DNA from 4 places in the Hahella sp. CR1 genome. Region 1 is predicted to be linked to each of the others. Evidence: predicted binding sites of a transcription regulator. Region 1 holds the regulator's gene; each other region holds the start of a gene.

What was found. The regulator FNR, encoded in region 1, switches genes on or off when oxygen is low (the NO sensors DNR and NnrR bind a similar motif). The targets are predictions, from matches to a motif close to TTGATNTANATCAA.
Region 2: a site for FNR is predicted at 1,636-1,649, ahead of ONV78_RS01825 (Hsp20/alpha crystallin family protein). Genes of this name have one in related genera too.
Region 3: a site for FNR is predicted at 1,892-1,905, ahead of ONV78_RS22730 (OmpW family outer membrane protein). Genes of this name have one in related genera too.
Region 4: a site for FNR is predicted at 4,527-4,540, ahead of ONV78_RS13390 (DnaJ C-terminal domain-containing protein). Genes of this name have one in related genera too.

The regions. Positions count from the first base shown of each region.
Region 1 covers NZ_JAPELK010000007.1:38,246-45,550, reverse strand. The annotation lists gene rplI (50S ribosomal protein L9) at 1-60, shown strand, start outside; gene dnaB (replicative DNA helicase) at 201-1,631, shown strand; gene alr (alanine racemase) at 1,631-2,755, shown strand; gene ONV78_RS17645 (sugar nucleotide-binding protein) at 2,908-3,825, shown strand; gene fnr (fumarate/nitrate reduction transcriptional regulator Fnr) at 3,822-4,601, opposite strand; gene ONV78_RS17635 (hypothetical protein) at 4,746-5,762, opposite strand; gene ONV78_RS17630 (lysophospholipid acyltransferase family protein) at 6,073-6,795, shown strand; gene ONV78_RS17625 (transporter substrate-binding domain-containing protein) at 6,803-7,305, opposite strand, start outside.
Region 2 covers NZ_JAPELK010000001.1:408,463-415,767, forward strand. The annotation lists gene prlC (oligopeptidase A) at 1-859, opposite strand, end outside; gene ONV78_RS01820 (gamma carbonic anhydrase family protein) at 1,068-1,610, shown strand; gene ONV78_RS01825 (Hsp20/alpha crystallin family protein) at 1,840-2,289, shown strand; gene ONV78_RS01830 (PA4642 family protein) at 2,364-2,672, opposite strand; gene ONV78_RS01835 (flagellar motor protein MotB) at 2,757-3,584, opposite strand; gene ONV78_RS01840 (MotA/TolQ/ExbB proton channel family protein) at 3,581-4,369, opposite strand; gene aroE (shikimate dehydrogenase) at 4,479-5,291, opposite strand; gene hemF (oxygen-dependent coproporphyrinogen oxidase) at 5,340-6,245, opposite strand; gene ONV78_RS01855 (Sua5/YciO/YrdC/YwlC family protein) at 6,256-6,810, opposite strand; gene dprA (DNA-processing protein DprA) at 6,900-7,305, opposite strand, start outside.
Region 3 covers NZ_JAPELK010000010.1:187,719-195,023, forward strand. The annotation lists gene ONV78_RS22720 (ATP-binding protein) at 1-532, opposite strand, end outside; gene ONV78_RS22725 (HAMP domain-containing sensor histidine kinase) at 544-1,785, opposite strand; gene ONV78_RS22730 (OmpW family outer membrane protein) at 2,040-2,711, shown strand; gene ONV78_RS22735 (ABC transporter substrate-binding protein) at 3,007-3,765, shown strand; gene ONV78_RS22740 (amino acid ABC transporter substrate-binding protein) at 3,850-4,599, shown strand; gene ONV78_RS22745 (PAS domain S-box protein) at 4,544-6,898, opposite strand.
Region 4 covers NZ_JAPELK010000005.1:46,358-53,662, reverse strand. The annotation lists gene ONV78_RS13415 (SIMPL domain-containing protein) at 321-1,004, shown strand; gene ONV78_RS13410 (succinylglutamate desuccinylase/aspartoacylase family protein) at 1,059-2,105, shown strand; gene folE (GTP cyclohydrolase I FolE) at 2,160-2,726, opposite strand; gene folM (dihydromonapterin reductase) at 2,762-3,487, opposite strand; gene rlmJ (23S rRNA (adenine(2030)-N(6))-methyltransferase RlmJ) at 3,603-4,445, opposite strand; gene ONV78_RS13390 (DnaJ C-terminal domain-containing protein) at 4,613-5,578, shown strand; gene ONV78_RS13385 (chaperone modulator CbpM) at 5,582-5,920, shown strand; gene ONV78_RS13380 (rhodanese-related sulfurtransferase) at 5,971-6,966, opposite strand; gene ONV78_RS13375 (DUF1993 domain-containing protein) at 7,236-7,305, shown strand, end outside.

The sequences.
Region 1 (7,305 bases):
GACGTACAGATGCACACCGACGTTACTGCTACCGTTAAGGTAATCGTAGTCGGCGAGTAATCTCCGGTCATACAAGAAAAGGCAGTCCGCTCCATGCGCACTGCCTTTTTTTATGTTCTCAAGACTTCACCATAGTCGTGTTGTCCATGCCCGCAAATTAGCGATAATAAGCGCTACTCTTAAAAGCTCTGCAAGTCATTATGAATGAGTCAGTAATACGTAAAGATTCGGCCAAGTCTTCGGAAGGGCAGGGCCCAAGCGCCGCCCTGGTTGGTTCCTCTGTGGTAAAGGCTCCGCCCCATTCGATTGAGGCGGAGCAGTCTGTTCTGGGCGGTCTGATGCTGGATAACGCCAGCTGGGACAAGATTTCCGACATCATTACAGCAAAAGACTTTTATCGTCTGGACCATCGCCTGATATTTGGCTCAATTTCCCGATTGGCGAATCTTGGCAGTCCACTGGACGCCATCACTGTCTCGGAGGAGCTGGATAATCGCAACGAGTTGAACTCTGCGGGTGGGTTGGCTTATCTGAGTGAGCTGGCTAAAAACACTCCCAGCGCCGCCAATATTCGCGCCTATGCGGAAATCATTCGCGAACGTTCCGTATTGCGTCAGTTGATTACAGTCGCTAATGAAATCGCCGATGAGGCCTACCAGACGGAAGGGCGCACCAGCACAGAGGTGTTGGATGACGCAGAGCGGCGAGTTTTTCAGATAGCGGAATCCCGGCCCAATCAGGGCGGGCCTGAATCGGTTAATCCGATTCTGACTAAGACCCTTAAGAAAATTGATGAGTTGTTCCACTCAGACGGGGCCATTACAGGTGTTACAACTGGATTTCGTGACCTGGATGATCGCACCTCGGGGATGCAGTCTTCAGACCTGATCATCGTTGCCGGCCGACCTTCCATGGGTAAGACCACATTTGCGATGAACCTGGTTGAGAACGCGCTGATACTGGGGGGTAAGCCTGTCCTGGTATTCAGTATGGAGATGCCTTCCGACTCTATCGTTATGCGTATGCTGTCATCTCTGGGGCGAATTGATCAGACCAAAGTAAGAAGTGGAAAGCTGGATGAGGACGACTGGCCGCGTCTTACATCAGCCGTTAACATGTTGAAAGACAAGCCGTTATACATCGACGATACCGCGGCGTTAAGTCCGACGGAAATGCGCTCCCGGGCGAGAAGGGTGGCGCGGGATCATAATGGTGAAATTGGCTTGATCATGGTGGATTACCTTCAGTTGATGAGGGTGCCGGGAATGACGGAAGGTCGTACGGCCGAAATTTCAGAAATCTCGCGAGGCTTGAAAGCGTTGGCGAAGGAGCTGAACTGTCCTGTGGTCGCCTTGTCCCAGCTTAACCGTAGTTTGGAGCAGCGACCCAATAAGCGGCCAGTTAACTCTGACTTGCGGGAATCTGGAGCGATTGAGCAGGACGCTGACTTGATCATGTTCATCTACCGGGATGAGGTCTATCACGAAGACAGCCCGGACAAAGGTATTGCGGAAATTATTATCGGCAAGCAGCGTAACGGCCCTATCGGAACGGTGCGCTTGGCGTTCATGGGTAAATTCACAAGGTTTGAAGATTTGGCTCACGATTATGGCGGGGGAGACTACGAGTAATGCGTCCATCCCGCGCTCTTATTGATCTGGACGCATTGCGTCACAATGTTCGTTTGCTGAATTCCATTGCTAAAAACGCCCGTTGTGCGGCGGTAATTAAAGCTGATGCATACGGCCATGGCGCAGTGGAAATCGCCCGCGCCCTGAAAGGGGAGGCTCCCAAGCTGGCGGTGGCCTGCTATGATGAGGCGGTGAGTCTGCGTGAAGCGGGTATTACGACGCCGCTATTGGTGCTGGAAGGGTTTTATAGCTCAGAGGAGTTGGCTGACTCTACCCGTTGGCGGGATATAGAGTGGGTCGTGCATGATATGGAGCAATTGGACATGCTGTCCGAGGTGGCCCCTTTGCGCAAAGTAGGTCCTGGTTCCGCCCGGATGCAAACCTGGATCAAGTTGAATACAGGTATGAACCGGTTGGGTCTGCCGTTAAATAAACTGGCTGGCGTCGCTGAGATGCTGCGACAGTTTCCCGGGCTTTCTGTCATTGGGTTGATGACCCACTTCGCGTGCGCTGACGAGCTGAATAGCTTGTTGCAGCAGAAGCAGTGGCGGGCGTTTCAGGCTGGTATGCAGGCGGCGGGATCGGGTGGCTGGAGTTACTCCTCGGCTAACTCGGCTGCTTTGTTGCAATATCCGGAGACTCACCTGGATTGGGTGCGCCCGGGCATTGCGATGTACGGCGCCTCCCCCATGGCGGATAAGACCGGGGCGGAATTTGGCTTGAAGCCGGTAATGACCTTTGAGTCGCGCTTGATTGCTACTCGGGAGCTGCAAGCTGGAGACTCTATTGGCTATGGCGCCGCTTGGACTGCGAACGGCCCAACAAGAATGGGAGTGGTTGCGGTAGGGTATGGCGACGGATATCCAAGACAAATGCAAAATGGTGCGCCTGTCGCCGTGTGCGGTAAGCGGACAAAGATTATTGGGCGGGTGTCCATGGATATGTTGACGGTGGATATCTCTCACATTCCAGAAGCGCGTATTGGGTCGGAGGTAGAGCTGTGGGGCGGGGCGGTTTCCGCTGATGAGGTTGCAGGATATGCGTCAACAATCTCCTATACTTTATTTACGGGCATGACCTCTCGTGTACCCAGGGTATACCTTAATCGCTCGGAAGGGGTTTAAAGCGCAGCGTTAAGCTGGATGATGGGGATAAAGCCTGGGGATCGGGTTTGCGAAAATCCCGTCAAGCAGCCAATATTGTTAACATAATATCTTCAGGCGGCCCGCATTCTAGGGGCGCTAAAGGCCACGAGATACATTTAAGGGGTACATGAGTGATTGTTTGCGTGACGGGAATCGATTCGCCATTAGGCAAGGCTATAGCTCAGCGTTTGCAGCAGAGCGGCATAGCGGTGGAAGGCGTTCCCTACGAGCAGTTTCTCATGACCAATGATGCGATCGTGCGAGCAATGAGGGCGATGCCGTCTGCGGATTTCGTGGTTCATGCTGCGGAGATGGCCGACTTGTTCAAGGCGGAGCAGCATCCGGATTTGGCCTATCAGGTTAATGTGTCCGCTTGTGAGGCGGTAGCGGAGGTGGCGGCTTTATGGAAGGCTCCGATTATTCATCTCTCCAGTCATCTTGTTTTCGATGGCGTCAAAAAGAACCCTTATATATCCGCCAACAAAGGACGTCCTCTTTCCGTGTTTGGGCGGACAAAGCTGCAGAGCGAACAATGGCTCCAGGAAAACTATAGCAAGCATCTGATCTTGAGGGTGGGTTGGTTGCTGGAGGCTGGCGCTCAAGGCTGGCTGCAGACCATGCTTTCCGCGCTGTCTTCAGGGAAGCGCCTAAACGCCAGCACCGATATGCAGCTGACTCCCGTCGCGGTGGATGATGTGGCGAGAGTCGTAGACGCTGTTATCAAGCAGCTGAGTTGTAATATCTCGGTATGGGGCGTTTACCATTATGCTGGCGCTGAAGCTGTCACCCACTATGAACTGTTGAAAGCGATTGTGCTGCAGGCATTTGGACAGGAAGAAATGTTGCAGGCCCTGATCGAGAAAAAGGGCGCTGATGTATTGCCAGGGGTGGCGCTTCCGGCGAATGGCGCGTTAGGTTGTATCAAGCTGCGCAACACTTTTGGCGTCAAGCAGCTTCCCTGGCGTCGTTATCTGCCGGCGTTGATTGAGCAATGTCAGCAGCGTGGCGGCGTAAAACCGACTGAAAACTGCCTGGAAGAGACCCGTTAACGAGCGTTAAGGGCTGATTCCTTCTGGTGCTCCATGCACTTGGTGTCGTGGCGAAGAATTTTCTGCAGTTCGTCCAATTGCAATATCTGAACTTCCCTTCCTTGGACCTTAATAATGCCATTGTTCTGGAAGCGGGTAATGACCCTGCTGACAGTTTCGACGGCCAGGCCTAAATAGTTGCCTATATCGCTGCGAGGCATAGGGAGTCTGAAGTTTGTGCCGGACAGGCGACGACGACTAAAGCGAGTCGACAGGGACAGTAGAAGCGAGGCAATGCGTTCTTCAGCCGAGTTTTTGCTTAGCAGCATGGTAAGCTGCCTGCTCTCCTGAATCTCTTTGCTCATTAATGAGAAAAAGTGGTGCTGCAGGCTGGGGATGTCTGAAGCAAGGTCTTCAAACTTTTCCAGAGGAATTTCGCAAACGCTGGTGCGTTCAAGGGCGACGGCGGAGCAGGAATATTTTTCCATGCTAACGCTGTCCAGACCGATAATCTCGCCAGGCAGATAGAAACCGGTGACCTGTTCCTCGCCTTCCTCGGATACAGTGAATGTTTTGATCGCGCCGCTACGAACTGCGAAGCACGAGCGGAATGGGGTGTGTTGCTCAAAGATATATTCGCCGCGATTGAGCATTTTGCCCTGGCGAATGATTTCTTCCAGACGATCAATATCTTCAGCCCCGACCGCTATAGGAATGCAAAGCTTGCTCAAATTACATTCGTGGCAGCCTCTGTGTAAGCTAAAAGGAGAGGAGGTTGCTATATGCTTGCTTTCCATCGGTTGCCTCGTGGCTGGATGAGTGAAACTGCTTAAAGAGGCTTCTAGGATAGCCAATAGCTATTTAAAAGCAAATCCCTACAACGGGAAATTTACAGGGAAAACCTACGCTCGCCTTTGTTTTTACATAGTTTTCACCTTTTGTTACAACTGGGTCTGAGTGTAACGAATCGCTCTTGCAGGAAGTTCGTTGTTGTCCAGGGTTTTGTAGTAGTCGTCCAACTGTGTGGCGTTGCGCAACTGGTAATGGGGGGTGTAAGAAAATGAGCCCAACCCAACGCCATGTAAGCAACTGACTCCCTGACTAATCAAGCCTGTCCAGGGTAGTGCGAAAAAGTCCTGCGTGATCGGAATAAACGATGCGGACTTAATGCGTCGCTTGAAATCTTTTAACGCCGCCTCCAAACCTGATGTGCCGGCGGATTCCGTTTTATGGCCGGAGAGTAGGATGCCTTGGGGCCTCTCTGTCAGAATTTCCTCAAGATGCTCCGATAGTGCATTGACGGTCGCAGGAGTCGCTTTCAGGCGCAGATAAACGGCTTTGAAGTCGAACGCCCGAATGGTCTGCAGCCAATTCTTAAGGCTCTCAATGGGGAAGGACTGTGCGTATTCGCCAGGGTCATTGATGCAGACAATGTTAAAGCCCAGTCCTTTGATCAGGGCTAGTGCTTCCTCAGAGTCAGGGCGAGCGTCCAGCTCGATGACATGGCGGGCGTCAGTATCGAAGTTTAGTTTGAACTCCCGGCCCAAATAGTACATCACCTGTGTCTGCGCCGCGGGAGTGAGCTGGCGGACCAGATCGCCGAACCAGTGCAGGTACTTAACCTGACTGCCGACGGGGAGGCTTTGCTTGAGTAGTCTCACTTCTTTCACGACATAGTCGATGTACTTCTGCAAATTAGCATTCATGGATGGGAGTCGGCGGGCGTAATTTTCCGCACTGACAAGTGTATTAAAGCAAGGCGCTTGAACGCTCAATGCGAACCCGCCCTCATAATATCGAGCCAGGGAGCTGTTGCGATAATCCGCCTCATAGGCTCCCTCGTCCAAGGCGCTCCAGTTCTCACTGGAGAACTCTTTAGGGGGGGAGTTGAGCAAATAAACCCAGCTATCATTACCCCCATTTTGTTTCGCTTGTTCGACAACCTTTCCAACTGGCATATTGGGTCTCCAACCAGGTAAGAAAACATCTGCGCGCGTTTGACCATCATTGTCAGCGATTTTGCGCGCGCGCCTGCTGTCACACTTGTTGGCAAGTGGATCCCCCCTCTCTCCATGCTCAGTGTATCCAGCTCCCGAAAGGGAGTCTTGATATTGATCAAGGGGTGAGCGGGTGGCTGTCTGAGAGGGTGTACTTTAGTCGCAATATCCCTCAAACAATGGGTTTCTGGGGCGTTGAGGGGTAACATTCATTGCAGCTTTGGGCGGGGAGTTGATATCCTTTGCGGGCATTGAAAAAAGGCGGGCAAAAGTGCAGGCATTTCAGCTATTTCGGTCTTTCGTTTTTTACATTGGGTATGCTTGGGGCGTCATCATCACATCTTTGGTTGGGATGCTGATTGGTCCTTACGTCAATTTTGAAAAGCGTTACTACATCGTCTCCCGGTTTAATGTGTTCGCACTTTGGTGGGCGCGTGTTGTCTGTGGCATACGTTATGAGATCGAAGGGCTGGAGAACATTCCAAAGACGAGCTGTGTGGTTGTCAGCAATCATCAGAGCGCCTGGGAGACTTATTTGCTAGGCGTTATATTTCGTCCTCAGTGTACTGTGCTTAAGCAAGAGTTGATGAAAGTGCCATTTTTTGGTTGGGCGCTAAAGAGATTGAAACCCATCGCCATTGATCGGAGTAAGCCGTCAGCGGCGCTTAAGCAATTGCTTAAGCAGGGAAAGGAGCGTCTGACCTCAGGGTATTGGGTTGTAATTTATCCTGAGGGGACACGCGTTCGCCCTGGGCAGGTTGGTAAATACAACAAGGGCGGCGCTTTGTTGGCCGTCAGTGCTGGCGTTCCTTTGCTGCCTATAGCGCACAACGCTGGAGATTGCTGGCCTGCCGGCAGTATTAGCAAGCGTCCAGGTTTGATAAAGGTGAAAGTCGGCGCGCCAATTGAAACCAGCGGCCGAGCTACTGACGAAGTTCACAAGGAAATGGAAGAGTGGATAAGGCGGACTTCAGCCGCCTTAAGCCAAGCGTAAGAACTCTCTATTTGTAGTTTGAGTACACTTTGTCCAAATAGCCTTCAGTACGCATCTTATCGAGCACTTTGTTGAGGTGCTCAATGCTTTCGTCAGGTGTGTCCTTGTTCATCGCCAGATATAAACTGGTGTCTCTTATAGTAAAGATAGGTTTGATGTCGGAAACTCCAGCCAGCTTGGCGTAGTAGTAGCCTGATGCGGTGCTGGAGATCCAAAGATCCACCTGTCTTTGCTGCAGTCTCTTTGGGTTCAGGCTGTCATCTTCCAGCTCTGAAGCGTTGAAGCCGTTGTTCTTCAAAAATTGCGCTCTGGAGTCATCCTTGTAGCAGCCAATCAGATAGGGCTTGGCGTCTTCTACAGAGTTTATTTTGATAGTTGTGTCATTCCTTGCGAAGAAGACCCAGTCATTCTTGGCGAGGGGGCCGACCCACTTGAACAGTGGTTTGCGTGCGTCAGTCAGTGTAGTGCCGAATACGCCACGGAATTCCTTGCGTTGTGCAAAGTTGTAAG
Region 2 (7,305 bases), on a different contig from region 1:
CCATTTTGGTGGCCAGGGAGTATTCAGCGTAGGAGTTAAAACCCAGCAGACGCGACTTCTCCAGTCGCAGCGCCAGGATCTCCTGCATCACTTCCGAATTGTCCCAGCGACCGGCGTAGGGCCCTTGTTCAGAAGCGCGGGTGTTGTAGGCCTCGTACATTTCCTGACGTAATTCGCGATTTTCGCAGTAGGTCATCACCGCGTAGAAGCTGGGGAAATCCAGCGTCAGCACATAGCCTTCTTTGTCACGGGACTTGGCGGCCTGGCGCGCGCCAGCAAGTGCGGAGTCCGGCATGCCTTTGAGCAGAGCGGCATCCGTCACATGTTTGGTCCATGCCTGAGTGGCGTCCAGCACGTTATCACTGAACTTGCTGCCCAGCTCCGCCAAACGCTGCGAAATTTCCATATAGCGCGCTTTCTTATCTTCCGGCAGATCAACGCCGGCCAGATGAAAATCGCGCAGGGTGTTGTCGATGGATTTACGCTGCGCTTCGCTGAGCGAACTAAATTCATCAGATTCTTTAATGCCGTGATAAGCGTCGTACAGCGCCTTGTTCTGACCGATTTCCGTACCGTAGCGGGACAGCTCGGGGATACAGGCGTTGTAAGCCTCACGCAGCGCTTCGCTGTTGAGCACGCTGTTCAGATGGCTGACCGGGGACCACACATGGTTCAGCTTGTCCGACATGTTATCCATTTGTTGCGCCAGATTATCCCAGTTGAAGCTGGGCTGGGCCGCCAGCTCGGCGATGCGCTGTCTGTTTTCGGCAAGTAATTTGTCCATCGCCTCTTTGACATGTTCGGCGCGAATCTGTGAGAACGGGGGTAACGCCGTATCGGCGAGCAATGGATTGGTCATTGAAATATTCCTGAATTGACGAGTCTTCCGGGGTTGCTGATCGCAACGCCCCCGAGCAAACAAAATGTGGGCGTGCGGGGCCGCTTTCAAGTAATGCGCCGCTGAATCCTGCTTTAGAATAGTCCGATCAATGCTAAAGTAACAATCCGCCATTCGGGCCCTTGAGCCCGTCTACGGCGCTTCAGATTTTTGATGCTTGGAGTCCACCATGCCTGTGCGCACTTATCAGGGAATCACCCCGACGCAGGGAGAGCGCGTCTTTATCGACCCCACCGCCGTCGTCATCGGCGACGTCCACTTGGGCGACGACTGTTCCGTCTGGCCGACCGTCGTGATACGCGGCGACATGCACCGAATTCGCATCGGCGCGCGCACCAGCGTGCAGGATGGATCGGTGCTGCATATCACCCACGCCGGACCTTTCAACCCCGACGGCTATCCACTGACGATCGGTGAGGACGTCACCATTGGCCACAAGGCTATCTTGCATGGCTGCACGCTTGAGAGCCGCATCCTCGTCGGTATGGGCACCATCATCATGGATGGAGCCCATGTGGAGAGCGATGTGGTGATCGCCGCCGGTACGCTTGTGCCTCCCGGCAAGTGCCTGGAAAGCGGTTACTTGTACGTTGGCGCGCCTGCGAAACAAGCCCGTCCGCTCAGCGACAAGGAAAAAAAATTTTTCCAGTACACCGCCGCCAATTACGTCAAATTGAAAGACCGGCATTTGCAGGAAAACTGGGGCGAGTAGCCGCATTTCAGGGACGCAGTGGAAATTGACGTAAATCAGAATATGATTTTTTTGTCACTAGGGCGCCCCTTGAAAACATTTTTAACGCCATTATTTCTATTATCACGATACGCAGCGTAACCGGGGCAAGACGTCACCCCAATCAGCAGTTTCAGGTGTAAATGATTACAGAGGGCCTGTCGCATCAGGCCAACCGATTTGTACTTAAACTCTTTTTGGAGATAGAACTATGGCGATTACCCGTTGGAACCCGTTTTCTGAATTTGAAGATATTCTCGACCGTTATAACCGCTCTTTGCAGGGTCAGGCTCGCACCAGCGAAAACGGCAAAGAAGTGATCCGCAAAGCCGACTGGGCTCCTGCCGTGGATATCACGGAAACCAAAGAAGCGTTCTTGATCAAGGCTGAGTTGCCTGGCGTGGATAAAAGCCACGTCAAGGTGGCTGTCCACGAAGGCGTGCTGTCTATTCAGGGCGAGCGCAAGCTGGAGAAGGAAGAAGGCGACAAGAAACATCATCGCGTAGAACGCTTTTACGGAAACTTCGCACGCTCCTTCACGCTGCCGGATAATGTGGATGAAAACAACATTCGCGCAGAGTACCGGGACGGCATCCTCACCTTGCATCTGAACAAGGTGGAAAAGGCGCAGCCGAAAGCGATCGAGATCAACGTACAGTAAGTCGAACGACTTACGATCACCGCAAACCATCTGGGGCGACCCATAGTTCGCCCCTTATTTTTTAAGCCTGCTTTTTACAGCTCAGCCGCTTTTTTACCGCCGGCGTCGCGCAGGATTTGCGCATATTCCGCGCCACGAGCATGCTCATCAACGCGATCCAGCATGGTTTCGCCCTCTGGACTCAACGCATTGATATTGCGGTCAGCTTCCGCGAAATAGGCCACGAAACGCGCGTAATCGCGGGCCAGCATGTATTCATAGGCCTGACGCAGAACATGATAATCGGGATCAGATTCATCCCGTGGCTTCAGTTCTAAAAAGCCCTGAACCCGTTCATCGCTCCATTCCTCATCCACTACCTTCGGTTGTGAAGGACCGCTCATATCGTATTCACCTGTCTATCATAGTTATTTACCGGGCCGCACATTCTACCCCGATCCAGCGCGGATAATGAAGGTTGTAAGCGCTTAGCTCATGCGGCATTCGGCGTTTTCGATATGAATTTCCACCCGTCGGTTTTGCGCCCGGTGCTCATCGCTGTCATTAGGAACCAGGGGACGCGTCTCCGCCTGCCCGATAGCGCTCACGCGACTGGCGTCGAGACGTCCATCCAGCACCAGCCGATGCACCACGCTTACCGCTCTAGCCGCCGATAGGTCCCAATTGGAGCGAAATCTCGCTGAGTCGATAGGGCGATCATCCGTATGTCCCGTCACCAGAATGTCTCCCTTGCAATCAGCCAGCACGTCAGTGACTTTCATCAGCACCGGCAGCATGTATAGCTTCAGCTCCTCACTGCCGGAGGCGAACGTGGCGCGCTCGGTAAAACTGAGCACCACCCCCTGGTCGTCAAACTTGATGGCCACCGCCTGATCTTCTATTTCATTCTCCAGCAAACTGATCATGCGCGAGGCCAGGCGGTCGTTCTCCATATACGCCGCCTCGCTCACCACCTCCTGGCTTAAATCCAGGCTGGGCTCTACGTTGGATTGAGGCGCCGGCTGCTCTGTGTCGCCCTTATCGCGGATCACTGGCTCCATGGGCACGGTAGGCGTGATATCGCCCCCCAGAGGATACATATCCGGCGCGCCCTGAGACGAAGGAACCCAGGCCACGCCAAAGGCCTTACTCATGGAGTAGGCGATGGCGCGGTATTTCTCCGCATCCAGACTGGAAAAGCTCAACAGCAGAATGAAAAAGGTCAGCAGCAACGTCATCAGGTCAGCGAAGGTGACAATCCAGACCGGCGCGCCGACTGGCAACAGACCACCGGATTGCTTGCGCGGCTTGATCATGTCTCTTCCTGTGCGGACGCCGACTCATGGATGTCCTCCATGGCGTCCAGCTCAGGCAGATAAGATGCCAACACGTCTTTGATAATGCGCGGGTTCAGCCCCTTCACCATACTCAGAATGCCGCTGATCACGATCATGCGGTTACGGACTTCATCCTGGGTTTTAAGCTGCAGCTTGTCCGCCAGGGGCAGAACAATAATCTGGGCGATAAAGGCGCCGTAAAACGTGGTGAGCAAGGCGATCGCCATAGCAGGTCCGATGGAAGAGGGGTCCTGCATGTTATTCAGCATCTGCACCAGTCCCACCAGGGTGCCCAGCATGCCCAACGCCGGCGCCGACTCACCCAGACCGCGAAACACCTTTTCCGCTGTCTGCAGGCGCTCGACAAACTGGTGGGTGTCCTCAAGCAGTACTTCTTCTATAAATTCCGGGGGGTGGCCGTCAACGGCGAGACCGACAGCTTTGCGTAGAAACGGATGGGTAATTTCAACCCGATCCAACCCCAGCAGTCCCTGCTTGCGCACAACATCCGCCAGTTGCCGCGCTTCGCGATACAGGTCCCATGGGTCCTGGGTTTTCTCAAGAAAAGTGGTTGAGAAGGCAAGCCGCACGCTGCCAAAAAAGTTACGCCAGCGGTACTTCACCAAAGTGACGGCGAAAGAGCCGAAGACCACTATCATCAACCCGGGAACATTGACGAAGTCCCAAAGCCCGGAGCCGGAAGCCACTGCTCCCAGCACCACGCCCATTCCGAACAAAAGTCCCACCCAGGTGAGTATATCCATGTTGACCGTCCATACTTCGCGATGCTCAAGTAACTGGCCCGAATTCGCCCAAAGCGAACCTAAGCGCTTAAAATCATTAGCTTAAGCATAGTCAAAGTTGGCGGTGGCGCTAATCTCCCTGTCTTAGCGCAGCCAGCACCGGAGCGGTATCTGGACGCACGCCGCGCCACAGATAAAAGGCCGCCGCCGCCTGCTCGACTAACATGCCGAGCCCATCGCAGCATTGTCCTGCGCCGCGCGCTTTGGCCCAGGCGACGAATGCCGTGTCACGCAGGCTGTACATCATGTCGTAGGTAAAGGTGTGAGACGCGATGACGATATCCGGCAGAGGAGGAATATCCCCCGCCAGACTCGCGGAAGTGCCGTTAATCACGACATCGAAAGGACCTTGCAAATCCGCGAACGCACAAGCACTGACCGATCCATTGCGACCAAAGATACGCGCCAGATCCTCCGCCTTGGAAACAGTGCGGTTAGCGACCACGATAGAGGCGGGACCTTCATCCAGCAACGGCGCCATAACGCCTTTCACCGCTCCGCCGGCGCCGACCAGCAAAATCTTTTTACCGCTTAACGCAACGCCCTGATTGACGAAGATATCGCGCACCAGGCCTTCGCCGTCGGTATTGTCGCCGTACAGACGTCCGTCCCGTTGCAGCAAGGTGTTGACGGCGCCGGCAAGCTCGGCTCGATGCGAGCGCTCACTGACAATATTCCAAGCCTGTTCCTTGAATGGCACTGTAACGTTAAGGCCTTTGCCGCCGCCGATAAAAAATGCCTCCACCGTCTCTCTAAAGCTGTCCAGAGGAGCCTGGATCGCCGTATATTCCAAACTCTCGCCGGTCTGTTGCGCGAACATTCCGTGGATTTTGGGAGACTTGCTATGGCTGACCGGATTACCGACCACCGCGTACATATCCATGCTATACCTGCCTTTATTTGCGCTGATTAAGGTTTTGGCGTTGCGGGATTACACCCAGTCTCTGTGCTTCAAATAATACTCGGTCAGACGGGCTTCATCCGAGCCCGGCTCCGACGTCCAGGCATATTCCCAGCGCACCAGCGGAGGCAGAGACATCAGGATCGACTCCGTTCTGCCGCCGGACTGTAAACCGAACAATGTGCCCCGGTCATAGACCAGGTTGAACTCGACATAACGACCGCGTCGATAAAGCTGAAATGAACGCTCCCGTTCGCCATAAGCCATATCTTTGCGGCGCTCGACAATGGGTAGGTAGGCGGGCAGATAGCTGTTCCCGACCGCCTGCATAAAATCGAACGAGCGCTCAAATCCCCAGTCGTTGAGATCATCGAAAAACAGTCCGCCCACGCCGCGGGCCTCATCGCGATGCTTCAGGTAAAAGTAATCGTCACACCACTTTTTGTATTTGGGGTAAGTCTCTGCGCCGAAGGGCTCGCACGCCTGCGCCGCCGTGCGATGCCAGTGGACGCAGTCTTCATCAAAGCCGTAATAAGGCGTCAGATCGTAACCGCCGCCGAACCACCATACCGGCTCTTCACCCTCTTTTTCCGCCACAAAAAAACGTACGTTGGCGTGAGAGGTCGGCGCATAGGGGTTACGCGGATGCACGACCAATGAGACGCCCATGGCCTGAAAACTGCGTCCCGCCAGTTCCGGCCGGGCGGCGCTGGCGGAGGCGGGTAGGCGCGCGCCACTGACATGAGAGAAATTGACGCCGGCTTTCTCAAACACGCCGCCCTCGCTAAGCACCCGCGTGCGTCCACCGCCGCCTTCCTCTCTTTTCCAGGCGTCCTCAACGAATCCCTCGCCACCGTCAATGGCGGCTAACCCATTGCAGATCTCGTCCTGCAATCCCAGAAGATAGTCTTTAACCTGCGTAATCTGTTGCTGCATGAAGTCGCCTTTATTGTCTGAGGATGGCGCCGGTGGCGGCGTCGCGAATTTGGCTGGGTTTATTCAGTCCGCTCAGCTTTCCGGGCAGATAGTGATCGACGCCGGATTTAAAATAGCGACGGCAGTCGAAAAGAGTGCGGGCCGGCTCCCTCGTCGCAGGATTGGCGGAGGTTGAAACGATAGGTCCGCCAAACGCCTTGGTCAGTTCCGCCACCAGGGGATGCGCCGTCACCCGAATAGCGATGGCGTCGTGGGCGCCACGCACCAATGGCGCATAGACGCCAGGATCAGGGACAACCCAGGTAACCGGTCCGGGCCAGGACGCCAGCATCTGATCTTTCTGTTGCTGCGGCAATCGGTCTAGTAACTGGGAAAAATGTTCAATCTGACCTGACACCAAGATCAAGCCTTTGCGCCATGGCCGGCGTTTAAGCTGCAGGATGCGATTCACCGCGTCTTCGCAAGATGGATCACAGCCCAGACCCCATACCGCTTCAGTGGGATAAGCGAGCACGCCGCCGCGGTTGAGAACGGACACCGCTTTCTGAATAAACCATGCTGACAAGTTTTGCCCCTCCAGATACCAATCTGGCGCAAAGTAACCGAAGGCGACCGTGGGGGCAAGCTCTAAGGGTATCTATGGGAGATGGATAACTAACGGGCGTTGCGAATGAAGCCTCCCGCGACTTCCTGCACCCAGCCTTCCAGCTCCAATTCAATCAATACGCTTCTGATTTCCGCGATAGACAGACCCGTCCGCTCCACCAAAGCATCCGGAGCCGTACAATCGTACCCCATCCCGTTGAGCACCACCTCCGCTTGCTCAGACAAGGGCGCCAGAGACGTCGGCTCAGGCTGACTCTGTTGGCCTGGGAACTCTTCTGCAGCGAACACCGTCGTCCATGGCTCATTGAGAGAGCGGTACAGCCCCATCAACGCAGGCAGTTCGGCGAGTATGTCGTCGGTGCATTCCACCAGCTTCGCTCCCTGCTTGATCAGGTGATGACAGCCACGCGCCTGGGGATTGTGGATAGAGCCGGGTATGGCGAAGACTTCCCTG
Region 3 (7,305 bases), on a different contig from region 1:
GCAGGTAATCCGGCGCTTCAATGATTTGTCGCAGCCCCCGATGATGGGTCTCCAGGGCGCACAGGCTTTCATAAGCGCGCAGAGCGCTGATGACCGAGGTGTAGAGCTTTTGCGCGTCCAGTTCGGTCTTGTTTTTGTAGTCATTAATGTCGTAACGCAGAATCACGTCCCGCTCCGGCGCCATGCCCGGCTGTCCCGTCCGCAGAATAATGCGAACGTTGTGGTTGCCCAGTTCCTCGCGGATTTGGCGGGCCAACTCCAGGCCTGCGTCGTCGCTTTCCATGACCACGTCCAGCAGGATAACGGCGACCCCCGTGTTTTCCTGCAATGCTTTCCGCGCCTCCTCCGCACTGTAGGCGCTGGCGAGTTGCAGCTTGCGGTTGTGGAACTCCACGTTGCGCAACGCCAGGCGGGTGATGGAGTGCAGGTCCTCATCGTCGTCGACGATCAATATAAGCCAGCAAGGCGGCGGCTCCGGGGGAGCGCCATCGGTGTCGCCGGAATGGCTGGAGCGTAATTTTAGTCTCGTCATTCCAAATTCTGTCAGGCTGTAAAGTCACCATCGTAGCGACGCTTATCGCCGCCGTCCCTGGGGAATTCGATTGCGAAAGCGACGCCTTGTCCGGCGCCGGTATCGGCGATTCTTACTTTCCCATTCAGGACGTTGGTCACCAGGTTATGAAGAATATGCAGGCCAAGGCCGCTACCTCCTTCATTACGTTTGCTGGTGAAAAATGGCTCAAAAACTTTGTCTCGTAAGGACTCGGGAATCCCCACGCCGTTATCGCACACCAGCAGCTCCACCTGATCGTCCACCACGTCAAAGCGGATATCCACGATACCCGGACCTCCTGCGAAGCCATGAGTGAGGGAGTTCAATATAAGGTTAGTCAATACTTGCGACAGTGCGCCAGGATGGCTGTAAACCTCCAGCTCCTGCGGGCCATGAATGCTGACGCTGGAGGAGGTTTTTTTCAGCGCCGGAGACAGGCTGGTGACGATCTCATGGAGATATTGGGAGAGGTTGAAGCGTCGCTCTTCGCCAGCGGACTGATCGACGGCGACCTGCTTGAAAGACTGGATCAGGTTGGCGGCGCGGCTGGCGTTGGCGGCGATCAGCCGGGTGGAGTCTCTGGCGGCGTCGATGTAGTCCGTCAGTTCTTCCTCCGACAATGATTCGCTGGCGTAGGTTTTGTGCAAGCGCTCGGTTTCCTCCGTCAGCAGCGTGGAGGCGGTGACGATGACGCCTATGGGCGTGTTGATCTCATGCGCCACTCCCGCCACCAGACGCCCCAGGGCGGCCATCTTTTCTCTTTGCATGAGTTGGCGTTGCGTTTCCTCCAGCATGCGATTGGTCGCCATCAGTTCTTCATTGGAGCGCTGTAACTCCTGATTGATCCGGGACAGTTGCGCCTGACTGGGAATGGAGAGGGCGGCGGGAATCAGCTTCACCAGCAGCAGGGCGGTAATCACAGAGGCCGCCGCGGTGACGGCTTTCACCACCCCGATCAGCCAGTAAGCGGGATACCAGGTCACCCAGATATTCATCACATGGGTGGCCCCGCAGGCCAGGATAAAGACGCCGAAGGACATAAACATCCAGTTGAAGGGCACGTCCTGGCGTTTACGGATGAAGTAGATCAATGTGACTGGGATGGTCATGTACGCCAGGGCGATGAGCGCGTCGGAGCTGATGTTCAGCCAGAGAATGCCGGGCTTCCAGAGGTAACAGTGTCCATGAGGCATGTACCCTTTGCCGGTGAAAAAATCGATGATGGATTCCATGGCCGCATCCTTTCTTCCCTTAACCTGTTAAACAACGTATAGCACGCTCCTGCGCTATCGCAAGATAACGGGATGTCTGCTTGGCGGCGCAGAAAGAGCGTTTCCGTTGATCTGGGTCAAAGCTGACCCGGGCTGCGCCTTAACCTCCCTAATCACTTGATCCAAATCATAATTGTTCGCCGGCAAAGGCATAGACTCCCGCCCCGTCATCAATTCTTAATTTTGCAGTTGAATGTGAAGAGTAGGGGTATGTTATGCATAAGCTAAGTAAATCTATGTTGGCTCTGGGACTGCTGGCCTGCGCGGGCTCCGCGATGGCGCACCAGCCGGGAGAGATGGTGCTGCGCGTCGGCGCCGCGATGGTGGACCCCCAGGATGACAGCTCAACCCTGCGCGTGAATGGGACTTCCGTAGACGGCACCAGCGTATCAGTGGACAACGATACACAGCTGGGTCTGACCTTCACCTATATGTTGCGCGAGCATATTGGTCTGGAAGTGTTGGCGGCGACGCCTTTCACTCATGACGTAACCGCCCATGGTCTGGGCGACGACCTGAAAACCGCGGAGGTCACGCACCTTCCTCCCACCGTCAGCGTACAGTATTACCCAATGGAAGCTGGCTCCGCCTTCCAGCCCTATGTGGGCGTTGGCGTGAACTACACCTTGTTCTTTGATGAAGAACTGACCACGGATTTTAAAGACGCCATGGGCGACGGCAAGATCAAGCTGGACAACTCCTTCGGTGCGGCGTTCCAGTTGGGCGTTGACTATCAATTGACCGATAACCTGGTGGTTAACGCGGCGGTCTGGAAGATCGGCATCGACACCACCGCCACCATCGACCTGGATTCCGGCGCGCAGATCAAAACCGACGTGGACATCGATCCGCTGGTGTACATGGTCGGCGTTGGCTACAAATTTTAATTCCAGCGACCTGTAATCGGCTTCGTGGCCAAGACTGCGGAGCCAACCGCCAATGAATTTTGCGGCCTGCGCTCAGGGATGAGAACGGGCCAGCTTCACCTCGCTTCATCCCCGCATGCGGCTCTACTTTCGCCCATGCGGTTTTTTCGTTTTCGCATCATTGCCTGCCGCTTAGTTGAGACGGGTAGAAGCAGGTAGAGCCAGATAGCCGCCGTTGCTGTTCTTCACCCTGATCTATACTTATTGCTCAAGCTTCACCATTCGTTGACTGGGTTTAACTGATATGGGGGATGGCATGGGACGTTCTTTGACTTCCGCTGTCTTTGGTCTCTTTTGCATGATGATCGGCGCGCTGGTTCAAGCCGCGACCACGGTGAAGGTGTGGACCTACTATGACTCGCCGCCGTTTGCGATTGACTCTAAAGGCGACGACCTCACGTCCACCCTGTGCCGGGTGCTGACGGAAAAAAGCGGCGGAGATTGGGTTTTCAAACCTCAGTACCTTCCCCGCAAACGCATTAATCACTATCTGGAAAGCGGCGCTGAGCAAGGGCTGGTGCTGTGGGCGAACCCCCTGTGGTTTCAGGATAAAGAGGAAACCAAATACGCCTGGAGTGACCGCGTCGTCTGGGGCGCCAATGAGATCGTGTCCCTGCGGGAAAATCCGGTGGAGTATACCGGCCCTGAATCTCTGGAAGGCAAACGCTTTGGCGGCGTGGCGGGGCATCATTATGTGGGGATCGACGATCTCGCGCAGTCCGGCCGTATCAAGCGCGAGGACACCACTTCATTCTCCAAGAACCTGGACAAACTGCTGAGCAACCGCCTCGACGCCATACTGATACCTCGCGGCGAGCTGTTTTACCTGGTCTCGCAAGGCCATCTGGGCGACAAACTCTTCATCTCCTCCAAACCTCATCAGCAATATGAGCGCAAGATTCTGGCGACGCAGAAGCTGGAGGCGGTGCGGGATTTCATCAACGCGCAACTGCCGGCGTTGAATGAGGACGCGGAATGGCGGGCGCTGCTGGAAAAATACGGTTTAAAACCCTGATGCCTTAGAACTCGCTGGGAACGCTGGGAACGCTGAGAACGTTGTGACGCGGAATGAGAGACTGACTCCAAGGATTGACCGACTATGTGGAGACTGTTCGGACTGACACTGTGGATAGGCTTGACGGCAAGCCTGAGCAGCCGCGCGGAAATCGTCGTGCCGGTGTGGACCTATTACACCTCGCCGCCATACGGCCTGCACAGCGACGGGTATGATCTGACCAGCATTATGTGTGCTGAACTCAGCAAACTCAGCGGCGGAAAATGGCGCTTTGAGCCCCAGAGTCTGCCCAGAAAACGCATAGACAGCTATCTGGAGCGAGGCGATCAGGCGGTGGTGGCCTGGGTGAATCCGTCCTGGTTCGGCGATAACAAAGAGGAACATTACGATTGGACCCACGGGGTGGTCATGGGGCGCAATGATATTGTGTCTCTGAAACTTCACCCGGTGGAATACCATGGTCCGGAGTCCCTGGTCGGCAAAAGCTTCGGCGGCGTGCTGGGGCACCGCTATGTCGGCATTGACGAGTTGGTGGAAGAGGGGCGCATCCAGCGGGAGAACGCCTCTTCATTCTCCAGCAACTTCGGCAAGCTCCTGCTGCGTCGTATCGAGGTCACCATGATTCCCCGGGAGGAATTGTTTTACCTGATGGCGAATGAACAGGTGGGCGCGCAGCTTTATATCTCCAAACAACCGCATCAGGAATACCAGCGTAAGATGCTGGTGACAAAAGGGCTCAAGGGCGTGAGGGACTTTATGGAAGCTCAGTGGCCGACGCTCAGTGACCATCCTGACTGGCGTCACCTGCTGCAGCGCTACGGGCTGAACCGTTAAGGCCGTTGACGTTGGAGCCTGGATGCGTATTGGCTTCGGCGGCGGAATCGCCGGCTTGATCCAGCGTGCTCAGCAGATTGCGGACGGTCATTCGCAACTTGGCGTTATCCGCCACAGTCTTGATCAGCGTGGCCTGAACTTTATTCGATAGTTGTGGCGGGGCGGGGTAAGAGGAAAAAATCACCACGGGCGTATCATCGGTATTGATCTCGTCCACCAGTTCGGCGCCGGAGCCGTCCGGCAACTCCAGATCCAAAAGCACCAGATCGTAGCTATTCTCCTGCAGCATACGCCGCGCCTGCTCCAACGCGCCGGCCGGATGTATGTCGGCGATCTCTTCCAGAACGGAGCGGGCCACCTGCACCAAGTCGGGGTCGTCTTCCACATGCAGGATGCAGGGCCGCGTTTGCTTCAATAACACCTGATGAAGGATAGCCCTGAATTCATTTAGACTTGGGCGGGTGCGGCTCAGCCAGGCCAGGGGGGCGACGCCGTCAGTTTCCAGTCTGGAATCGGCTTCCGAGTGATAGTTGTCCTCCGCAATCGCCACCAGCGGCGGCTGCGAGAGGGCGTCAACGTGGCGCAGGGTTCTTAAAAAGGTGAAGCCGCCATCATCGGTCATCGCGCTGTCTACAACCAGCAGGCAGTACGGCTTCTCCGCGAGAAGGCGTAAAGCGCTCGCCGCGTCGGACGCGACTTCGCAGCACAGTCCCTCTGCGTGGACGGCTTTCGCTAACAGTTCCGCCAGGTCTTTATCCGCTTCACAAACCAGCGCGCAAGGATGCGGCGATGTCTTACGCGGCCTGGGCGCCAATCGGGAGGGTAGGTCGAAGAAGAATTCCGTGCCCTTGTTAACCCTGGAAATGAAGCCGATTTCGCCGCCGTGCTGCTCCACGATGGCTTTGGCGATGCTAAGCCCGAGCCCGGTGCCGCCTTGCGCGCGGGTGTCGGAACTGTCCGCCTGCGAGAATCGTTCGAAGACGCGGGGTTGAAACTCTTCAGGAATGCCTTTGCCCTGATCTTTGACGTGAACGCGCAGTTTGCTCTTAAGGCAGGAGATGGCTACGTCGACCTGTCCACCTCGCGGCGAGTATTTGACTGCGTTGGAGATCAGGTTGGACATGACCTGATGGATGCGTCGTTCATCCACGTGAACGCAGGATTTGGGCAAGGGATTAGCGAAGTGCAGGTCAACCTGATACTTGCCGGCGAACTCCTTGTGGTCCTCCAGGCTGCGCTGAATCAGCGTTGTCAGATCCTGGTCCTCCAACTCAAACTTGAGCGCGCCGGACTCCAGTTTTTCAATTTCCAGAATATCGTTGATGAGCAGGGTGAGGCGGTCGCAATTACGGTAGGCGACTTTTAGCATTTTATGCACGACTTCCGGCAGTTCGCCGCCGTGCTTGCCCAGCACAAGCCCCAATGCGCCGCCAATAGCGGTCAGCGGCGTGCGTAGTTCATGACTGACGGTGGCGATGAACTCATCTTTTTGCCGTTCCATGCGTTTGCGTTCCGTGATGTCGCGCACCACCCCGGTGAACATGCGGCGGCCGTCCACGGTCATTTCACTCACCGCCAGTTCCATGGGAAACGTCGATCCATTTTTACGGCGACCGGTGACTTCCCGGCCAATGCCGATGACCTTGGCCACGCCGGTGTGCATGAACTTGGCGAGATAGCCATCGTGTTCGCTGTGATAAGGCTCCGGCATCAGGACGCTGACATTGGACCCGATCACGTCGCTGGCGGCGTAGCCAAAGATGCGTTCCGCCGCCGGATTGAAGGTGTCGATCAAGCCTTTGCCGTCAATGGTGATAATGCCGTCGACGACTGTATCGACAATGGCGCGGACGCGGGCTTCCCGGTCCTGCAGCGCCAGTTCGGAGGCCTTGCGTTCGCTGATATCGCGCACCACGCCGGTGAACATGCGACGGCCTTCCACCTGCATTTCCGTCACCGCCAGATCGAGTGGGAACAGGCTGCCGTCCTTGCGCTGGCCCAGCACTTCGCGGCCAATGCCGATGATTTGCGCCTTGCCGGTTTGCAGATAATTGTTGAGATAGTCGTCGTGATGTTCGCGGAAGGGGGAGGGCATCAGCATATGCACGTTGCAGCCGATGACCTCTTCTTCGTCATAGCCGAAGATGCGCTCCGCCGCGGGATTGAAGGTTTCAATAACGCCCTGGCTATCAATGGTGATGATGCCATCCACCACCGCTTCGACAATCGCGCGCACACGACTGTCTGACTCTGGCGTAAAACCGTTCCTCACGGTCTTTAGTTTGGGCTTCTTGCTCACATAAATTCCCTTACATGAACGCCAAAACGTTCGTTTAATAAATATAGGCGGGGTCCAAGCTATTACAAATTTAAGGGACTAAATGGACAAGGAGGAACGGCAGCGGGAGCAACGGGAAAGTATGAAACGACAGGATAAATGGACCGGATGGACGGAAAGAGCGAATGGAAAGGGAGTAACCGAAATGAGGCAATGGAACACGGAGTAATAGATCACAGAGTAATGAAACACAGAGAAATGTGATACCGAGTAATCGAAATAGATGAAATCGAAAAAGGTTCAGTCGAAAAAGGTGAAATCACAAAAGGTATAACGGAAAAAAATGTAATCGAAAAAGGTGTAACTGAAAAATGGATGAATGTAAGAAGACTGTAATGGAAGAATTAAAAAATGAGGAGCGGAAAAGA
Region 4 (7,305 bases), on a different contig from region 1:
CTGTGTTCCAAATACTGACCAAGAGCAAGCAAATTTTGCAGCGTTGGATGAGTATCTCAACAGCATCTACTACTGTTGACACCCTTTGGACTCCAGCCTGATGAAAGTGCACAATTCCTGCCGCGAAATTTATTTCGCGGTTTTTTTTTGTCCTGAATAAAGCACGTTGCTGAATTTTTTTCCCTCTCCCTTCTTTACTAACACGTCCCGTCGTAAATTCATTCGTCACCGCATCTCCTTAACTAAATTTATCTTTAGCACTTAGGATCATTTTGCTATGTTGCTGAACAGCAACTATTTTTAGGATTAGGGAGAAAATCATGTCGATAAGCAGATTTCTTGTACTCAGCGTTCTGGCCATGCCGGCGTTCGCTGCGGAGCAAACCAATTACGACCGCGTTCAACTCTCCACCGAAGCCAAAGGCGAACTGGAGAACGACATCATGCGCGTCGTACTACACTCCCAATCACAGCAGAAAACTGCGCAACAAGCGGCGGATGACGTAAACAAAGCCATGCGTTGGGCGCTGGATGAAGTAAAATCCGCCAAAAGCGTGAAGTATCAGACTCAGGATTACCGCACAGATCCCCGCTACAAAGAGCAAAAAATCGTAGCCTGGAACGCGGAGCAGTCTCTAAAACTGGAAAGTAAAGATATCGAAGCGCTGTCCGGCCTTATTGGCGAACTGCAGGAGCGTCTGAAAGTACAAAATGTGGAATTCGACGCCTCTGACGCTCTGAAAGCGGCCAAAGAAAACGAACTGATCGGCGAAGCGCTGAAATCATTTGGCGAGCGCGCCAAGTTGATTACCTCCCAACTGGGAGCGCAGAGCTACAAAATCGTAAACATGAATATTTCAAGCAGCGGTCCCGTCTATTATGCCCGCCAGGAAATGCGCAGCTTCGGCGCCGCCAAGATGGCCGATATGGCGACGCCTGCGGTAGCAGCCGGCACGCAAACGGTCACCATGACCGTCAATGGCGAAATTGAACTGGTGCGGTAACGCTTGGCGAACTTCGGACGCCGCCGCCGCTTGAAGACAGTCAGGATGTGAACAATGGCGGTTAAGTCCAAACCTTTTGAATTTCTCGGCGCGCAGGTCGCGCCGGGACATCGTCAACAATTCGAGCTTCCCGTCGGACAGCTCTACACCCAAACCGATGTATCCATTCCTGTCGAAGTGGTGCATGGCAGGTCCAAAGGTCCGCGTCTGCTGATTTGCGCCGCGATACATGGCGACGAACTCAACGGCGTAGAGATCGTGCGGCGCGTATTACACGCCACCTGGTTGAAAAATCTGAAAGGTACCCTGATCGCCGTTCCCATCGTGAACGTGCTGGGCACCATTCATCGATCCCGTTACTTACCTGACCGACGCGACCTCAATCGATGCTTTCCCGGTAGCGAAAAAGGCTCACTGGCGGCGCGTATGGCGCACCTGTTCACCACCTGCGTATTGCAGCAGGCGGACTACGCCATTGACCTCCATACAGGAGCGATCGATCGCAGCAATCTTCCGCAAATAAGGGTGCATCTGGACAATCAGAAAGCGGCGGATCTGGCGCATATGTTTGGCGTGCCGGTGATTATTGATGCGGAAATCCGTGACGGCTCCTTTCGCGGCGCCGGAGACGACCTTGGCGTACCAATCATTACCTATGAAGCGGGTGAAGCGCTGCGCTTTGATGAGAACTGCATCGCCGCCGGCGTTCGTGGCGTGCGCCGGGTGATGGAAGAACTGGGCATGATCAAGATGCGCGTGAAAGGCAGAGCCAAAGCCACGCCAGTGGTGGCGCGCTCCTCACAATGGGTGCGGGCGCCGGTAGGCGGATTTCTGCGTGCTTTGAAACCCCTGGGAAGTCGGGTTAACAAAGGAGACTTGCTGGGTTATCTGAATGGTCCCCTGGACAGCCAGGGCGAACCCATTTTATCGCCCTGCTCCGGCATTGTCATAGGACGCAGTAATTTGCCGCTGGCCCATGAAGGCGAAGCGATCTTTCACATTGCGCGCTTTAATCAGGTGGACTTGGCGGAACAGGTAGTGGAGACATTCCACTCTGATATGGAGGATCATATTTCCCGCAGCGAAGCGCCCATCACCTGACAAGCGCCTGTGCGGAGGCCGCCGCGGCGTGCGGCGCCCCTGTCGGCAGCGCGCTTACAGCGCCCGACGGCTATGCACCAGTGTGAGGAACTCACTACGGGTGGAAGGGTTGTTGCGCATAGAGCCCAACATGACGGATGAGCTCATAACTGAGTTCTGCTTCTCAACGCCGCGCATCATCATGCACATGTGGCGCGCTTCGATGATCACGCCGACGCCATGAGCGTTGGTGACCTTCAGGACAGCTTCTGCGATCTGTCGGGTCAAATTCTCCTGAATCTGCATACGACGTGCGAACATATCCACAATGCGCGCAAACTTCGACAAGCCCAACACTTTGCCATTCGGAATATAGGCAATGTGGCAACGCCCGATGAAGGGCAGCAGATGGTGTTCACACAGGGAGTATAATTCGATGTCCTTAACCAGAACCATTTCGTCCGTATCCGACTCGAAAATCGCTCCGTTGGTGACTTCCTCTAACGACTGGTTATAGCCGCGACACAGGAACTGCATCGCTTTGGCGGCGCGCTTAGGCGTATCGCGCAGTCCCTCTCGATTAACATCCTCTCCGAGGGATTCAATAATTGCGCTGTACTGCGCGACCAGTTTGTCTAACATGTTGGTTCCTCTACATTACCTATGGATCATTATGATCAACGGATATGACGTCCGCCATCGAGCTTGATTTCCCGCCCGGTCATATAAGAGCAGTCCAGGATAAAGGCGATCGCCTGCCAGACCACGTCGGGACCGGGCTCGATCCCAAGGGCGGACTTCCTTAAGGTTTTAGTTCGGTAGTCCGGATCGTCGCCGTCATTGAACATCAATAACGACGGAGCGATAGTGTTTACCTTGATATGCGGCGCGTAGCGTTTGGCGAAAGATCGGGTCATGCTTTCCATTCCCCCTTTCGCGGCGGCGTACGCAATATGGTTGTCACTTCCTTTTTCAACCACGTAATCGGAAATATGAATGATATCGGACCATGGGTTACGTCCTTGCTCCAGCAGGTCGTAACAATGCATATTCAGCAGGTAAGGCACCGTCATGTGTATCGCCACCATATCCTGCATCACCGCCCGGTAGTCCGTATCCTCACTCCGGTCGGGAGCCCATGAAGACGCGTTATGTATCAACGCCCTAAGTGGGCCCACTTCCTCCTTTAACCGTCGTATAAGCCGTTCGACGGAGCTTTGTTCCGTAAAATCCACCTGCAGACATATCGCCCCGCGCTCCCGCAGTTCGGCGATTTCCGGCCGCTCGGAGCGATAGGTCATAGCGACCCGCTCGCCTTTTTCAAGCAACCGCTGCAGACAATGGAGCCCAACCCTTTGGGCCGCTCCGGTTATTAATATTGTTCCTTGGCTAGTCCAATTCACCACACAAACCTGTATCCAATGAATTCATGTCCAGTAGGCTGCGGCGCCGGCCGCATACCCTTTGTGTCATCCTCAAGCGTCGGCGCTCTCCCAGGCCGGCTTGTCGCTGCGGTAATTACTCCGCTATCAGCCAATCAGCGCTACAGGAGGCTTTGGGATCGCCGCGAAGGGCTTCGCTGAGGTGCGCCCAACCCGCCTGCAGTTGCTCATCGAGCCGCCAGGGCGGATTGACCACAAGCATACCACTTCCGTACATTCCGCGCGCCACCGGCGTTAAGATCAACTCGCTGCGCAGCGTTTTGTGCAAAGGAAGCTGGCGCATCAACTCAAGCATTTGTTCGTGGCGCTTCTCCGCAAGTACGGGATACCAGATAGCGATAACCGCGTTCGACCACTTCTTCGTAAGTTTGCTTACATAGGCGGGGATACGTTGATAGTCGTCCTTCAGCTCATAGCTGGGATCAATCATCACCAGCCCGCGCTTCTCCGGCGGCGGCGACATCGCCATAACGCCCTCGAAGCCATCTCGTTGGTGAATATGGATTTGTCTGTTCCGGCCGAATTGACGCTTAAGTTCCGCGTACTCTTTGGGGTGCAGTTCGCACAAAGCCAACTGATCCGTCTCACGCAGGAAACCAGCGGCGATAGCCGGAGAGCCGGGATAGCGGGTCAATTTTCCAGCGTCGGGATTCAACCCTCTGACCGCCGCCAAATAGGCGTCGAATTCCGGCGGACAGGTCCCTTTGGCCTGCATCAGCGGCAAAATGCCCGCCGTCCACTCTGAGGTTTTTTGCGCTTCCTCCGAGGTCAGGTCATAGTCGCCGCGGCCTGCATGGGTTTCCAGATAGCGCCAGGGCGTGGATTTTTTACACAGCGCCTGCAGCAATAAAGACAGCACCCAATGCTTGTGGGCATCGGCGAAGTTGCCTGCGTGATAGACATGTTGATAGCTCAGCATAAAGGGCGCTGACTCCTTCCCCTGAAAAAGCCGCCTATTTTATGTGGTCCGACGTTGAATGTCGCCTTTTCAGCATTATATCTGACCTATGGCAATGCCCGCCCGACCTTGGGCTGGATATTCTAACGGCAATGAGACGCAGGGTCTGTGAAGGTTGGTAAAAATCTATGGAATTCAAAGACTATTACAAGATTCTCGGCGTCGCGGAAGCAGCATCCGCCGATGACGTCAAAAAAGCGTACCGCAAGCTCGCCCGTAAGTATCATCCGGATGTCAGTAAAGAACAGGATGCGGAGGTCAGATTCAAAGAAGTCGGCGAAGCTTATGAGGTATTGAAAGACCCGGAAAAACGCGCGGAGTACGATCAACTCAAGCGCATGGGCGCCTATAGCGAAGATGGCCGTTTTCGTCCGCCGCCAGATTGGGAGTCCGCTTCAAACTTCAACGGCGGCGGCTTCACCGAGGCGGACGCGCGCCACTTCAGCGACTTTTTCGAGTCCATCTTCGGTCGCGGCGGCTCCGCCCATCGCACCTATAAGCAGGGTCATCAGCAGAGCTTCCGCATGCGCGGCGAGGACGTGCACGCCAAAATCGCCTTGTTCCTGGAGGAAGCTTTCCACGGGTGTGAGAAACAAGTTCAGGTGCAAGTGCCGGAGATCGACGAATACGGGCTGGTAGGTCATCGCAGCAAATCTCTCAATGTGAAAATTCCAGCCGGCATGGGACCCGGACAGCACATTCGTTTGCGCGGTCAGGGCGCGGCGGGATTTGGCGGCGCTGAGAACGGCGATCTGTTTCTGGAAGTGGAGCTTGCGCCCCATCCTGTGTACTCCGTCGACGGCAAGGATATTTACCTGACTCTGCCGGTCTCGCCATGGGAAGCTGCGTTGGGCGCCACTGTAACAGCGCCAACATTGAGCGGTAAGGTCAACGTAAAAGTTCCCAAAGGCGCCAGCAGCGGACAAAAGCTGAGACTGAAAGGCAAAGGGTTGCCCGGCAATCCCGCCGGAGACCAGATTATCGTACTGCAGGTAACCTTACCCAAGTCCCATAGCGCAGATGCGGAAGCGCTTTATAAGGAGCTTGCGGAAAAAGAAAAATCCTATAATCCGCGCAGCAAGTTGGGGGTGTGAGAGATGACGCGTAAAACGATCATCAGCACGGTGGAAGTGCTTGGACAAAGCGACACCTACTCGTTGCGCGAATTATGCGAGCGCGGCGGCGTCAACGCCGAGTTCATTATCGAGCTGGTCAGTTATGGCGTCATCGCGCCAGTGGAGGAGCGGCCCGCCCACCAATGGCAGTTCGATACGCTGGCATTGGCGCGATTAAGTCGGGCGATGCGCCTGCAGCGTGACCTGCAGCTCAACCTGCCCGGGCTCGCCATGTCATTGGATTTATTGGACGAGGTCAACGAACTCAGACGCGAAGTGGCGCGACTGAACCAACAACTCAGCCGTCTGATTGCGGATTAAGGCAGGGGAAACCACAACGAAAAAGGCCGGCGTTTAAGCCGACCTTTTTGCTATTCAGCGCCCTGAGTCAGGTGCTGATGATAGTTTTTGCGCTTCAGCTTTTTCTCAGCCTGGCGCTTCTTGATGGCTTTGGCCGCTTCAGAGCCGATGTGCTCTTCTCCGCGCGACTTGGCCAGTTCAATCTGCTGCTCACGCGCTGCGAAACGGCGAAGCTGGTCTTCGGAAACCTTGTCATAACAATGAGGGCAGCTGACGCCCTTCTTGTAATGCTCGCTCTGCATATCTTCCGCGCTGATCGGCATACGACAGGCGTGACACTGATCATAGCGGCCTTTGTTGAGGCCGTGATCCACCGCCACCCGGTTGTCGAATACGAAGCACTCGCCTTCCCAGGTTGATTCTTCCTGAGGCACTTCCTCCAGATACTTCAGAATGCCGCCTTCCAGATGATAGACATCCTCAAAGCCCAGCTCTTTCAAGTAAGCGGTGGATTTCTCACAGCGAATGCCGCCAGTGCAATACATCGCCACTTTTTTGTGTTTGGCTGGATCAAGATTGCTTTTGACGTAATCTGGAAACTCACGAAACGTTTCCGTATTTGGATTGATCGCATTCTTAAACTTGCCGATTTGCACTTCGTAATCGTTACGAGTGTCGATCAGCAACACCTCAGGATCGGTAATCAGCGCGTTCCAATCCTGTGGTTTGACATAAGTGCCCACCACACGTTTCGGATCAATGCCCTCCACGCCCATGGTGACGATTTCTTTCTTCAGTTTGACTTTGGTTCGATAGAACGGAATGTTCTCATCGTAGGATTCTTTGTAGCTCAGGTCCGCCATACGAGGATCGGACTTCAGCCAGGCCAGCAGCGCATCCATCCCCTCGCGGGTTCCGGAGACCGTGCCGTTTACGCCTTCGCGGGCCAGCAACAGGGTGCCTTTGATTTCATTTTTCTCCATGACTTCAAGCAATGGAGCGCGCAGCGCCTCAAAGTCGTCGAGGGCGACGAACTTGTACAGCGCACAGATAACATACTGTGACATTCACTTTTCCTATATTGCGTGCTGGAACGTAAAACCAGAGCAAAAAATTTGCGGGCGACATTATACTCAAATTTTAACCAATCGCACGTCGGAAAACCGTAACCGCTAAAAAGTATGTCATTAAGTTACGTCTTCCCACTCGGAGCCAGTTAGAATGGGGAGCCCGGCGCCAGGATCTGTCGGCGCCGTCTGGTTAGCTTGTATTTACCGGCCATGACCGGCCTTATGACCGCAAATAACCAACTCTTATCATCGCTGGAGGCGATATTATGTCTATATCCATGTACCAGACTTCCGTCCCCATCTTCATCCGCATGCTCGGCAACCTCAACCAGATCT